2 regions of the Pseudomonas sp. DG56-2 genome follow, and region 1 is predicted to be linked to the other one. Evidence: riboswitches for the same ligand, from Rfam matches in the RefSeq annotation. Region 1 holds a riboswitch; the other holds the start of a gene.
What was found. A riboswitch is a leader RNA that binds a small molecule or an ion and turns the genes downstream of it on or off. The one in region 1 is predicted to bind cobalamin.
Positions count from the first base shown of each region.

Region 1 (5,262 bases):
CGGCGACCATCATCCGTCCGTTGCGGAACATCGGGTCGAGCTCCGCCTCGCCCCAACGTGCGCGCACTGCATCCTGGTTGGCCTGCGGCAGTGTGGCAAAGGCGGCCTGATACTCCTCCAAGGCCATGCTCTGCAGGCACGGACGCAGATCAAGGCTGTGCAGATCATTGCTGACGCCACCGAGCAGCGCCTGAATCAGCGCCGTGCCGCTGTCCGGCAAGGTGCTGCTTAGTGGATAGCCCTGACGTTGCAGGGCACGCAGGATGTTCAGCGCCGCGGCCGGGGTATCCAGACCAACGCCATTGCCGATGCGTCCATCACGTGTCGGGTAGTTGGCCAGAATCAAGGCTACACGCTTGTCCTGATTGGGCAACTGCGCCAGTGCACACCAGCGACGGGCCAACTCGGCAACGAAATCCATGCGCTCGGCATGCGGGCGATAGCAAACCACATCCGACTGGCTGCGCTCGCTACGCCAGGCCAGGTCCTTGAAGCTGATCGGTCGTGTGATGATGCGCCCGTCCAATTCCGGCAAGACAATGTGCATGGCCAGGTCGCGAGCCCCCAGGCCCTGCTCGCTGGCCTGCCAGCCTGGCTGGTTGTCCTGGGCGCAAATTGCCTGCAGCACCGGAACGTCGCGGCGAAACGGACGCAGGTTCGGTTGTTCCGGGCTGGACTGAGCAAAGCCGGTGGTGTTGATGATCAACGCGGCGTCGACCTGATCCAGCCAGTCTTCGACCTGACTAAAACAACCGGCCTCCTTGAGACTGGCCACAGCGATAGGCAACGGGTTGAGTCCGGCTAGCTGCAAACGCTCGCAGAAGGTATCGATAAAAGCAGTGTTGGCAGCCTGCAGGTGCGAGCGGTAGAAGAGTATCGGCACCACTGGCTGTTCGACCTGCCACTGGGCAAACCAGTCGTCGAGCACCGCCGTGGCTTTGCGCGGGTGATAAACCGCCGTACGTGGCAACTGCTGCGGTTCATCCCAGGGATAATCGCGCTGCAAAAGCTGATTGGCCAGGCAGTAGAACAGATTCAGGGCATTGGCCTTGCCGCCCTGGCGCAAAAAGTGCCAAAGCCGCTCGGCCTGTTGTGCGGGCACCGTACTGAGGCCGGTGAGCTCCGGGTCCGGGCGATCATCACCCGGCACCAGAATCAACTGCACGCCACGGTCGGCAAGCTCCAGCAATTGCTCGACGCCGTAGCGCCAATAACCGACACCGCCGTGCAGCGATACCAGAATCACCTTGGCATGGCGCAGAACCTCATCGACATAGAGGTCGACCGAGGCATGATTCTGTACCTGCATCGGGTTGGCCAGACGCAGGCTGGGGTAATTTTCGGGCAACTGCTGGGCGGTTTCGGCCAGCAGTGCCAGGTGCGAGTCACCGCTGCAGAGAATGACCAGCTCGGCTGGCGTCTGGCCGAGATCGGCAATACTGTCGTCCGGTACGAAGCCACCGGGCTGGGTGCGCAGCAGGTGCATGGGTCAAGCGCTCAGTGCGGCCCGCAGGCTCGCTTCCAGTTGCAGCGCATCCAGTTCCTGGCCGATCAGCACCAGGCGCGTAGAGCGCGGCTCTTCACTGCGCCAGGCGCGGTCGAAGTGCTTGTCGAAACGAGTACCGACACCCTGGATCAGCAAACGCATCGGTTTACCGGGAATTGCCGCGAAGCCCTTGACTCGCAAAATGCCGTGCTGCACGACCAATTGAGTCAAGGCATCCAGCAATTGGCTTTCGTGCGCTTCTGGCAGCTCGATGGAGATCGAGTCGAAGGCGTCATGGTCATGATCATCGTGATCGTCATCATCGTGGTGCGAATCATGGTGGGTACGCCGGCCATCGATATGCGCTTCCGACTCGGCGCCCAGGCCCAGCAGCACTTCCAGCGGCAAACGGCCGCTGCTGGCTTCGATCACCTTGACCGCTGGCGGCAACTCTTCCTGCACTTCGGCACGGACCTTGGCCAGGTCTTGCGCAGCAATCAGGTCGGCCTTGTTCAGCACCACCAGATCGGCGCTGGCCAGTTGGTCGGCGAACAGCTCGTGCAGCGGCGACTCATGGTCCAGGTTAGGGTCAAGTTTGCGCTGGGCATCGACCTGATCAGGGAACGCTGCAAAGGTACCGGCAGCCACTGCGGGACTATCGACTACGGTGATGACCGCATCAACTGTGCAGGCATTGCGAATTTCCGGCCACTGGAACGCTTGAACCAGCGGTTTGGGCAGCGCCAGGCCGCTGGTTTCAATAAGGATGTGGTCAAGATCGCCACGGCGGGCAACCAGTTCGCGCATCACTGGGAAGAACTCTTCCTGCACGGTGCAGCACAGGCAACCGTTGGCCAACTCATAGACACGACCGCTGGCCTCTTCTTCGGTGCAACCAATGCTGCACTGCTTGAGAATCTCGCCGTCGATGCCCAGCTCACCGAATTCGTTGACGATCACCGCGATGCGCCGCCCTTGGGCATTGTCGAGCATGTGTCGAAGCAGTGTCGTTTTGCCCGAGCCGAGAAAGCCGGTGACGATAGTGACGGGAAGTTTGGCCAGTGTTTTCATTGTCGATGCCCTTGGCAGGATGGCGGGCATGCGGGACGAGAACCACAGGTGCTACCACCTGGGCGCGTTCGCCACCGGATCACCCCGCCCGGTTTATGTCGGAAACTGTTCGAGGCAGGTCTCCTGGCTTGCATTGCACCGGCCACGGGCCAGTCGAATGACGCCTTCCCGCAGAACTGCAGTGGCTGTGTCAGACGTTTTCAATGCTTACAGTTGCGGGGGCAGCCGCGGCTTGAACCGCGTTCCCGTCTTAGCTTCGGCCGACGCCGAAGAACCTCGAAGCGGCTAGGCTACGCAGTGCCCGGTACGGGGTCAACTGCTGTCACGATTGACGCCTGACTTCGCCCATGATTTGCTAGTGCGATTCGTTTGGGTGCCCTTTACAGGGTGAAACTGGGAAACCGGTGCGTCATACACGGCTATTGAAGGGTGTACGACAAGTCCGGTGCTGCCCCCGCAACGGTAAGTGAGCAAAGCGTCAGTACCACTGTGCCCGTAGTTTGGCATGGGAAGGTGACGCCCTTGGCTGAGCGTAAGTTTGCCAGCCCTCACCAGCCCGGAGACCGGCCCAACACTGATTTGACAAACCCGCGGTGGGCGGGCGCTGTTGCAACCCCTGGGCGAGCTGCGTTCAGGGGTTTCCTGCGCTTGCCTGTTGCCGAACAACACCAAGAGGAAAGCGCCATGCGTACCAGTACCGCCAGTCACCCTACCGTTACCCCTACAAGCCTCAGCCAGCGCCTGCTGGTGGCCGTTGGTGCCTCGCTGCTGGGCCTGTGCCTGGTCTACTTCGCCGGATTCTCGCATATCGAAGCGGTGCACAACGCTGCCCACGATACGCGCCACAGCGCTGCTTTCCCTTGCCATTGAGTACTTTCCGATGATCAAGCGTATTGCAAGTACTGCAGGCTTCGCCGGACTGTTGGCTGCGCTGCTGCTGACCCTGCTGCAAAGCTTTTGGGTCGCGCCGCTGATTCTTCAGGCCGAAACCTATGAAAGCGCAGCACCGGCCGTGGAAGCACACGAGCACGCTCCCGGCGTGGCTGCCGATCACCACCACGACAGCGAAGCCTGGTCGCCCGAAGACGGTTGGCAACGCGTTGTCTCGACAACCGGCGGTAATCTGGTGGTCGCGGTTGGCTTTGCCCTGATCCTCGCCGCGTTGTACTCACTGCGCGCGCCGAAGACGGCGATCACCGGAGCCCTCTGGGGCCTGGGTGGCTTTGCTGTGTTCTGCCTGGCACCGACCCTGGGCCTGCCACCGGAGTTGCCGGGTACCGCCGCTGCCGACCTGGCCCAGCGCCAGGCCTGGTGGGTGGGTACCGCTGCCGCAACCGCCGCAGGGCTTGGGTTGATCGTGTTTGCTCACAATTGGTTGTTCAAGGCCCTCGGCGTTGTGCTGCTGGTAGTGCCGCACGTAATCGGCGCCCCACAGCCTGAAGTGCATGCAATGCTTGCGCCGCAAGCACTGGAAGCCGAGTTCAAGATCGCTTCACTGCTGACCAACGCGGCGTTCTGGCTGGCCTTGGGCCTGATCAGCGCCTGGCTGTTCCGTCGCCCGACCCAGGCTTGACTGCGATGCAGATATTCGTCGGCATAGGTTGCCGACGAGGTTGCCCAGCACAAACCCTGGGCAACCTGCTGGAACACACCCTCAAGGCCCACGACTTGCCGCTTGAGGCAGTCGCGGGTCTTGCCAGTATCGACCTCAAGGAACACGAACCCGGGCTGTATCAATTGGCCCGGCGCCTCAATGTTCCCCTGCTGTTTTTCTCTGCCGCTCAACTGGCAGCTTTCGAGACGCGCCTGAGCCATCGCTCAGCCGTCGCCTTTGAGCACAGTGGTTGCTATGGCGTTGCCGAAAGTGCAGCGCTGGCGCTGGCCGAGAAGATGGCAGGCTCGGCGCAACTGTACGTCAAGCGCACCTTGCTGAGTGACGCCAGCCTGGCATTGGCCACGGCCACAGGCTTTGGCGGATAATCAGCACTTTCTTTCCAAGGATTTCGCATGACCGTCTATTTCATCGGCGCCGGCCCCGGCGACCCCGAGCTGATCACGGTAAAAGGCCAGCGCCTGATCCATCGCTGCCCGGTGATCATCTATGCAGGCTCGCTGGTTCCTGCCGCAGTGCTTGAAGGCCATCGCGCCGAGACAGTCATCAATAGCGCGCAGTTGCACCTGGCACAGATCATCGAAGCCATTGCCCACGCCCACGCACGTGGCCAGGACGTGGCTCGCGTACACAGTGGCGACCCCAGTCTGTATGGTGCCATTGGCGAGCAGATCCGCTGCTTGCGCGAACTGAATATTCCTTATGAAATCATCCCTGGGGTTACCGCCGTGGCCGCCAGCGCCGCCCTGCTCGGCTGCGAACTGACCTTGCCGGATATTGCCCAGACCGTGATCCTCACCCGCTACGGTGACAAGTCGCCGATGCCCGCTGGCGAGCAACTGGCCGACCTTGCCCGGCATGGCAGCACCCTGGCGATACATCTTGGGGTCAAGCACCTGGAGAAGATTGTCGAAGAACTGCGCCCGCATTACGGCGGAGACTGCCCGATTGCAGTGGTGCATCGCGCCACCTGGCCGGATCAGGACTGGGTGCTCGGCAGCCTTGATGCTATTGTCCAACAGATACAGGCCAAGGGCTTTCGCCGTACCGCGCTGATTTTGGTCGGGCGGGTGTTGGCCAGTGACAGCTTTTC
Region 1 covers NZ_CP032311.1:3,121,011-3,126,272, forward strand. The annotation lists gene cobN (cobaltochelatase subunit CobN) at 1-1,486, opposite strand, end outside; gene cobW (cobalamin biosynthesis protein CobW) at 1,490-2,557, opposite strand; cobalamin riboswitch at 2,653-2,851, opposite strand; cobalamin riboswitch at 2,912-3,144, shown strand; gene D3Z90_RS13985 (CbtB domain-containing protein) at 3,242-3,427, shown strand; gene D3Z90_RS13990 (CbtA family protein) at 3,438-4,130, shown strand; gene D3Z90_RS13995 (cobalamin biosynthesis protein) at 4,136-4,537, shown strand; gene cobM (precorrin-4 C(11)-methyltransferase) at 4,565-5,262, shown strand, end outside.

Region 2 (5,262 bases), 1.7 Mb from region 1:
AACGGCGAATTGAGGTTTTCGATAAAGGTCGTGCGCGTTTCGGCTACGCCATCATGGTCACTGTCACGCAGCAGGCTGATGCGATTGGCGCTCGGCACTCCGGCACCGGCGCGGCTCATGGCCTTGCCCATGATCCAGCCGCGAATGCCTTTGCCATCTTCAGGCTTGGGTGGGGCATTGGTTTCAGCAACCAGCACATCGCCATTGGGCAGTACATACAGCCAGCGCGGATGATCCAGGCCTTCGGCAAAGGCTGCCACCTGAGTGCCAGCCGCTGCTACTGGCTTGGCGCCCTGGGGCCAGCCGATGGCCGGGGCGACGTTGACGGTAGGGATCAGGGTTTTGTTCGGTTCGGGTAACTGCGGTGAGGGTCCGAAACCGTCGCTGACCTCCAAGCGAGCGGTTTCCCCGCAGCCACTCAAGCCGGCGGCAACCGCCAATAGCAACGCAATCCTGTGCATGCCCATGTCATTCCCCTTGCAAAGTTGACCACTGTAAAAAGTAGAGGCGGTCAGCCGGGCAGAGGTTCCTTCAACTACGCCTGCTTGAGCAGCAGGGCAATGCCGGGATGATAGTGTCCGGCTTCGTTGTGCAGCTTGCGGTAGGCGTAGGGGAAGTACCAGGCGATGGCACAGGCGGTATGTTTCTGCAGGTCCTCGACCAGGTCCTGGAGTTCTTCAGGGCTGGCGTGCTGCCCGGCTTTCCAGGGGCTGGCAAACAGGGCTGCGATTTTCAGCTGGCTGGGGGCTGCTACGTAGCGGGCGGCGGCGACGCTTTCCTGCAGGGCGTTGTTCAGGTCCAGGCGGCCGATGCATGGCCAGCGTTGGCTGGCTTGCAGGTAGGCGGCTTCGTCCTGACTGGCGATGTACAGGTCGCAGCGCGCCTCCCGCTCACCTTCGTCACGCTGCTTTTTGCTCTGGTGGTGTTGCAAGGTCACAAGCTCCGCTTGCCAGGCGGCGGTAGAAAGCAGGCTCAGGTTGGCTTGGGCGCCATGCCAGTACGGTGCCTGCGCGTCGCCCAGCACCTGATTGAAACGGTCAATGCAGGCTACCCAGCGTTCCAGGGCAGGGCGCAGGAATTCCAGGCGCGCGTTATTGATGATCAGACCTTGCATGTCGCTCTCCTTGTAGCTGTTGTAATTGAGCATAGCCAAGACATGGCTATTTGATATCACTGCGGGTACGTTGGCACAAGACCAAGCAGGCGCCATTGACCCACGCCGGTACTGCGCCTTTCATTGACGCTCCGGGTGCAACCCTCTAACCTTCGCGACTTGTTTCAGGTGCTCTGTGGGCGATGGCCTGGCAGGGTGAAACAGGGAAGCCGGTGGGTGCGCAAACGCGTGCGAGTCCGGCGCTGCCCCCGCAACGGTAAGTGAGTCAAGGCCGCGCACGGCCACTGGGTAATCGAGCCCGGGAAGGCGCGCGATCCTGGGTATTCGAACCCACTCACGAGCCCGGAGACCGGCCTGTTACAGCCAACGGCATCACGGAGGGTGATGCGCGTACTCTTCGGCCTGTGCCGCAGCCCCGCGCAATTGCTCCGTCTGCCATATCCATTCATCTGTCGCCTGGTCTTTACTTCGAAGTTCGTGCAGCGCTGCGCTGCAGGGATCGTCGTGCAACGGTTGACAGTGGTTTGCGGAGACTTCGATGACTGAATCCACCGAGCGTGACGAACGCCACCTGGCACGTATGCTGCGCAAGAAGGCAGTAATCGACGAGCGTATTGCCAACTCGCCGAACGAATGCGGTTTGCTCCTGGTGCTCAGTGGCAACGGCAAAGGCAAGAGCAGTTCGGCCTTCGGCATGCTTGCCCGGGCCATGGGCCACGGCATGCAATGCGGCGTGGTGCAGTTCATCAAGGGCCGCAACAGCACCGGTGAAGAGTTGTTCTTCCGTCGCTTCCCCGAGCAGGTGCGCTATCACGTGATGGGCGAGGGTTTCACCTGGGAAACCCAGGATCGCCAGCGCGACATCGCCGCGGCCGAAGCCGCCTGGGCGGTTTCCCGTCAATTGCTGCAGGACCCTGCGATCACTTTCGTCGTGCTCGATGAGCTGAACATTGCCCTCAAGCATGGCTACCTCGATCTGGAACAGGTGCTCAGCGACCTGCAGGCGCGTCCGCCAATGCAACACGTGATTGTCACGGGGCGCGGTGCCAAGGATGAAATGATCGAGTTGGCTGACACCGTCACCGAGATGGGCATGATCAAGCATGCTTTCCAGGCAGGCATTCGTGCTCAGAAGGGCGTTGAACTATGAGTGACACGCGTCACTGCCCGGCGGTACTGATTGCTGCCCCGGCCTCCGGCCAGGGCAAGACCACCGTGACCGCCGCCCTGGCGCGACTGCACCGCAATCAAGGGCGCAAGGTCCGCGTGTTCAAGTGCGGTCCGGACTTTCTCGATCCGATGATTCTGGAGCGAGCCAGTGGTGCACCGGTGTATCAACTGGATCTGTGGATGGTCGGTGAGCAGGAAAGCCGGCGGCTGCTCTGGGAGGCTGCAGGCGATGCCGACCTGATTCTGATCGAAGGCGTCATGGGGCTGTTCGACGGCACGCCTTCGAGTGCCGACCTGGCCCGTCATTTTGCCGTGCCGGTGTTGGCAGTTATCGACGGCACGGCGATGGCTCAAACCTTTGGTGCCCTGGCGCTGGGGCTGGCTCGCTATCAAGCGGATTTACCCTTTGCTGGTGTGCTGGCCAACCGTGTCGGCACGCTGCGCCACGCGCAATTGCTCGAGGGTAGCCTGACTGAAGGGTTGCGCTGGTATGGCGGGCTGTCGCGGGAAACCGGCATTGAGTTGCCAAGTCGGCACCTGGGCCTGGTCCAGGCCAGTGAGCTCAATGATCTGGACGCTCGCCTCGACGCCGCAGCAGCAGCCCTGGCGGCCAGTTGTGAGTCGTCGCTACCGCCAGCAGTGGCTTTTGCGGCGCCGAGCGCACAGGCCATCGAACCTTTGCTTGAAGGACTGACCATCGCCGTGGCCCGTGATGAAGCATTTGCGTTCACCTATGGTGCCAACCTCGATCTATTGCGGGCCATGGGGGCAGAGCTGAGATTCTTTTCGCCACTGCATGAGCAAACCCTGCCGCCGGCTGACAGCCTTTACTTGCCTGGCGGCTATCCGGAGCTGCACCACCAGGCGTTGGCCGCGAACACCTCGATGCTCGCGGCGATTCGCAGCCATCATCAGGCCGGCAAGCCTGTGCTCGCTGAATGCGGCGGCATGCTTTATCTGCTCGATGCCCTGACCGATGTGGCCGGTGAGCGTGCCGAGCTACTTGGCCTGCTGGAGGGCGAAGCGGTGATGCAGAAGCGCCTTGCGGCACTGGCCCTGCAAGCGGTCGAGTTGCCCGAGGGCACCTTGCGGGGGCACACCTACCATCACTCGCTGACCACTACCTCGCTGCAGCCCATTGCCCGGGGTATGAGCCCCAACGGCGGGCGCGGTGCTGAAGCGGTCTATCGCAGTGGTCGGCTGACGGCCTCCTATGTGCACTTCTATTTCGCCTCCAATCCTCTGGCTGCGGCAGCATTATTGAAACCATGAGCGACCATGCCTTCACCGACGCCGAGCGCGCAGCGGTCTATCGAGTCATCGGCGAACGCCGCGACATGCGTCACTTCATCCAGGGTGAGGTAGCGCCCGCACTGCTCGGGCGTCTGCTCCAGGCAGCCCATCAGGCACCCAGCGTCGGCCTGATGCAGCCCTGGCGCTTTATTCGTATCACTGACCGCGAGCTGCGTCAGCGCATCCAGGGCCTGGTGGAAACGGAGCGCGTGCGCACCGCCGAAGCACTGGGTGAGCGCTCCGACGCGTTCATGCAGCTCAAGGTCGAAGGTATTAACGACTGCGCCGAACTGTTGGTAGCGGCCTTGATGGATGATCGCGAGAAGCACATTTTCGGTCGTCGCACGTTGCCGGAGATGGACCTGGCTTCACTGTCCTGCGCAATCCAGAACCTCTGGCTGGCCGCGCGCGCCGAAGGGCTGGGCATGGGGTGGGTGTCGCTGTTCGAACCCCAGGCCCTGGCCGAACTGCTGGTTATGCCGGCCGGGGCTAAACCGCTGGCGATTCTCTGCCTCGGCCCGGTCCAGGCGTTCTACCCGGCACCGATGTTGGTGCTCGAAGGCTGGACCACGGCGCGGCCGTTGAGCGAAATGTTGTTTGAAAATCAGTGGGGAGAGTCTTGATGAGCGTGGCGTTGCTGACCGTAGCCGGGGTGGCGCTGGATGCGTTGTTGGGCGAGCCTCAGCGTCGACATCCGCTGGTTGCGTTTGGTCGCTTGGCCAAACGCCTGGAGCAGCGCTTCAATGCGGCGGGCCGTGGATGGCGCAGCCATGGGGTCACTGCGTGGTTCCTGGCGGTGATTCCTTTGACCCTGTTGGCCACTCTGCTGTCCTGGCTGCCCTATATCGGCTGGTTGGTGGAGGTGTTGGCGCTGTACTGTGCCTTGGGGCTGCGCAGCCTCGGTGAGCACGTCACGCCGGTGGCAGACGCGTTGCGCAATGCCGATCTTGATGAAGCGCGCCGTCGCGTGGGCTTTCTGGTCAGCCGCGAAACCCGCGAGCTGGACGAAACCGCGGTGGCGCGTGCAGCGACCGAGTCGGTGCTGGAAAATGGCAGTGATGCGGTGTTTGCCGCGTTGTTCTGGTTTGTCGTCGCAGGAGCGCCAGGCGTAGTGCTCTATCGCTTGAGCAACACCCTCGACGCCATGTGGGGCTATCGCAACGAGCGCTTCGAGCGCTTTGGCTGGGCGGCCGCACGTATCGATGACCTGCTCAACTATATTCCTGCTCGGCTGGTGGCGCTGACCTACGCATTGCTGGGCAAGACCCGTCTGGCCCTTTCGTGCTGGCGCCGTCAGGCACCGTTGTGGGACAGCCCCAATGCCGGCCCGGTCATGGCCGCCGGTGCTGGTGCTCTCGGCGTGGAGCTGGGCGGCCCGGCGGTGTATCACGGTGAGCTGCATGAGCGTGCGCAACTGGGCGAAGGCCCGGTGGCTGATGCTGATGCGATCGATCGTGGCTGGCGCCTGGTTTGCCAAGGCGTATGGTTATGGCTGCTACTGTTGTGCCTGGGAGCCGAATTCTATGCTTGAACACGGTGGTCGTCTGCAGCGCGCAGTGCAGCACTACGGCATCCCTCGCGAGCAATGGCTGGACTTGTCCAGTGGTATCGCGCCTTGGGCCTATGCCATTCCAGACATTCCGCTGCGCGCCTGGGCACGTCTGCCGGAAACCGAAGATGGTCTG
Region 2 covers NZ_CP032311.1:1,414,871-1,420,132, forward strand. The annotation lists gene D3Z90_RS06620 (sorbosone dehydrogenase family protein) at 1-467, opposite strand, end outside; gene D3Z90_RS06625 (hypothetical protein) at 536-1,114, opposite strand; cobalamin riboswitch at 1,264-1,487, shown strand; gene cobO (cob(I)yrinic acid a,c-diamide adenosyltransferase) at 1,653-2,264, shown strand; gene D3Z90_RS06635 (cobyrinate a,c-diamide synthase) at 2,261-3,556, shown strand; gene bluB (5,6-dimethylbenzimidazole synthase) at 3,553-4,200, shown strand; gene cbiB (adenosylcobinamide-phosphate synthase CbiB) at 4,200-5,108, shown strand; gene cobD (threonine-phosphate decarboxylase CobD) at 5,101-5,262, shown strand, end outside.
Region 2: another riboswitch for cobalamin. It lies ahead of cobO (cob(I)yrinic acid a,c-diamide adenosyltransferase); the one in region 1 lies ahead of cobW (cobalamin biosynthesis protein CobW).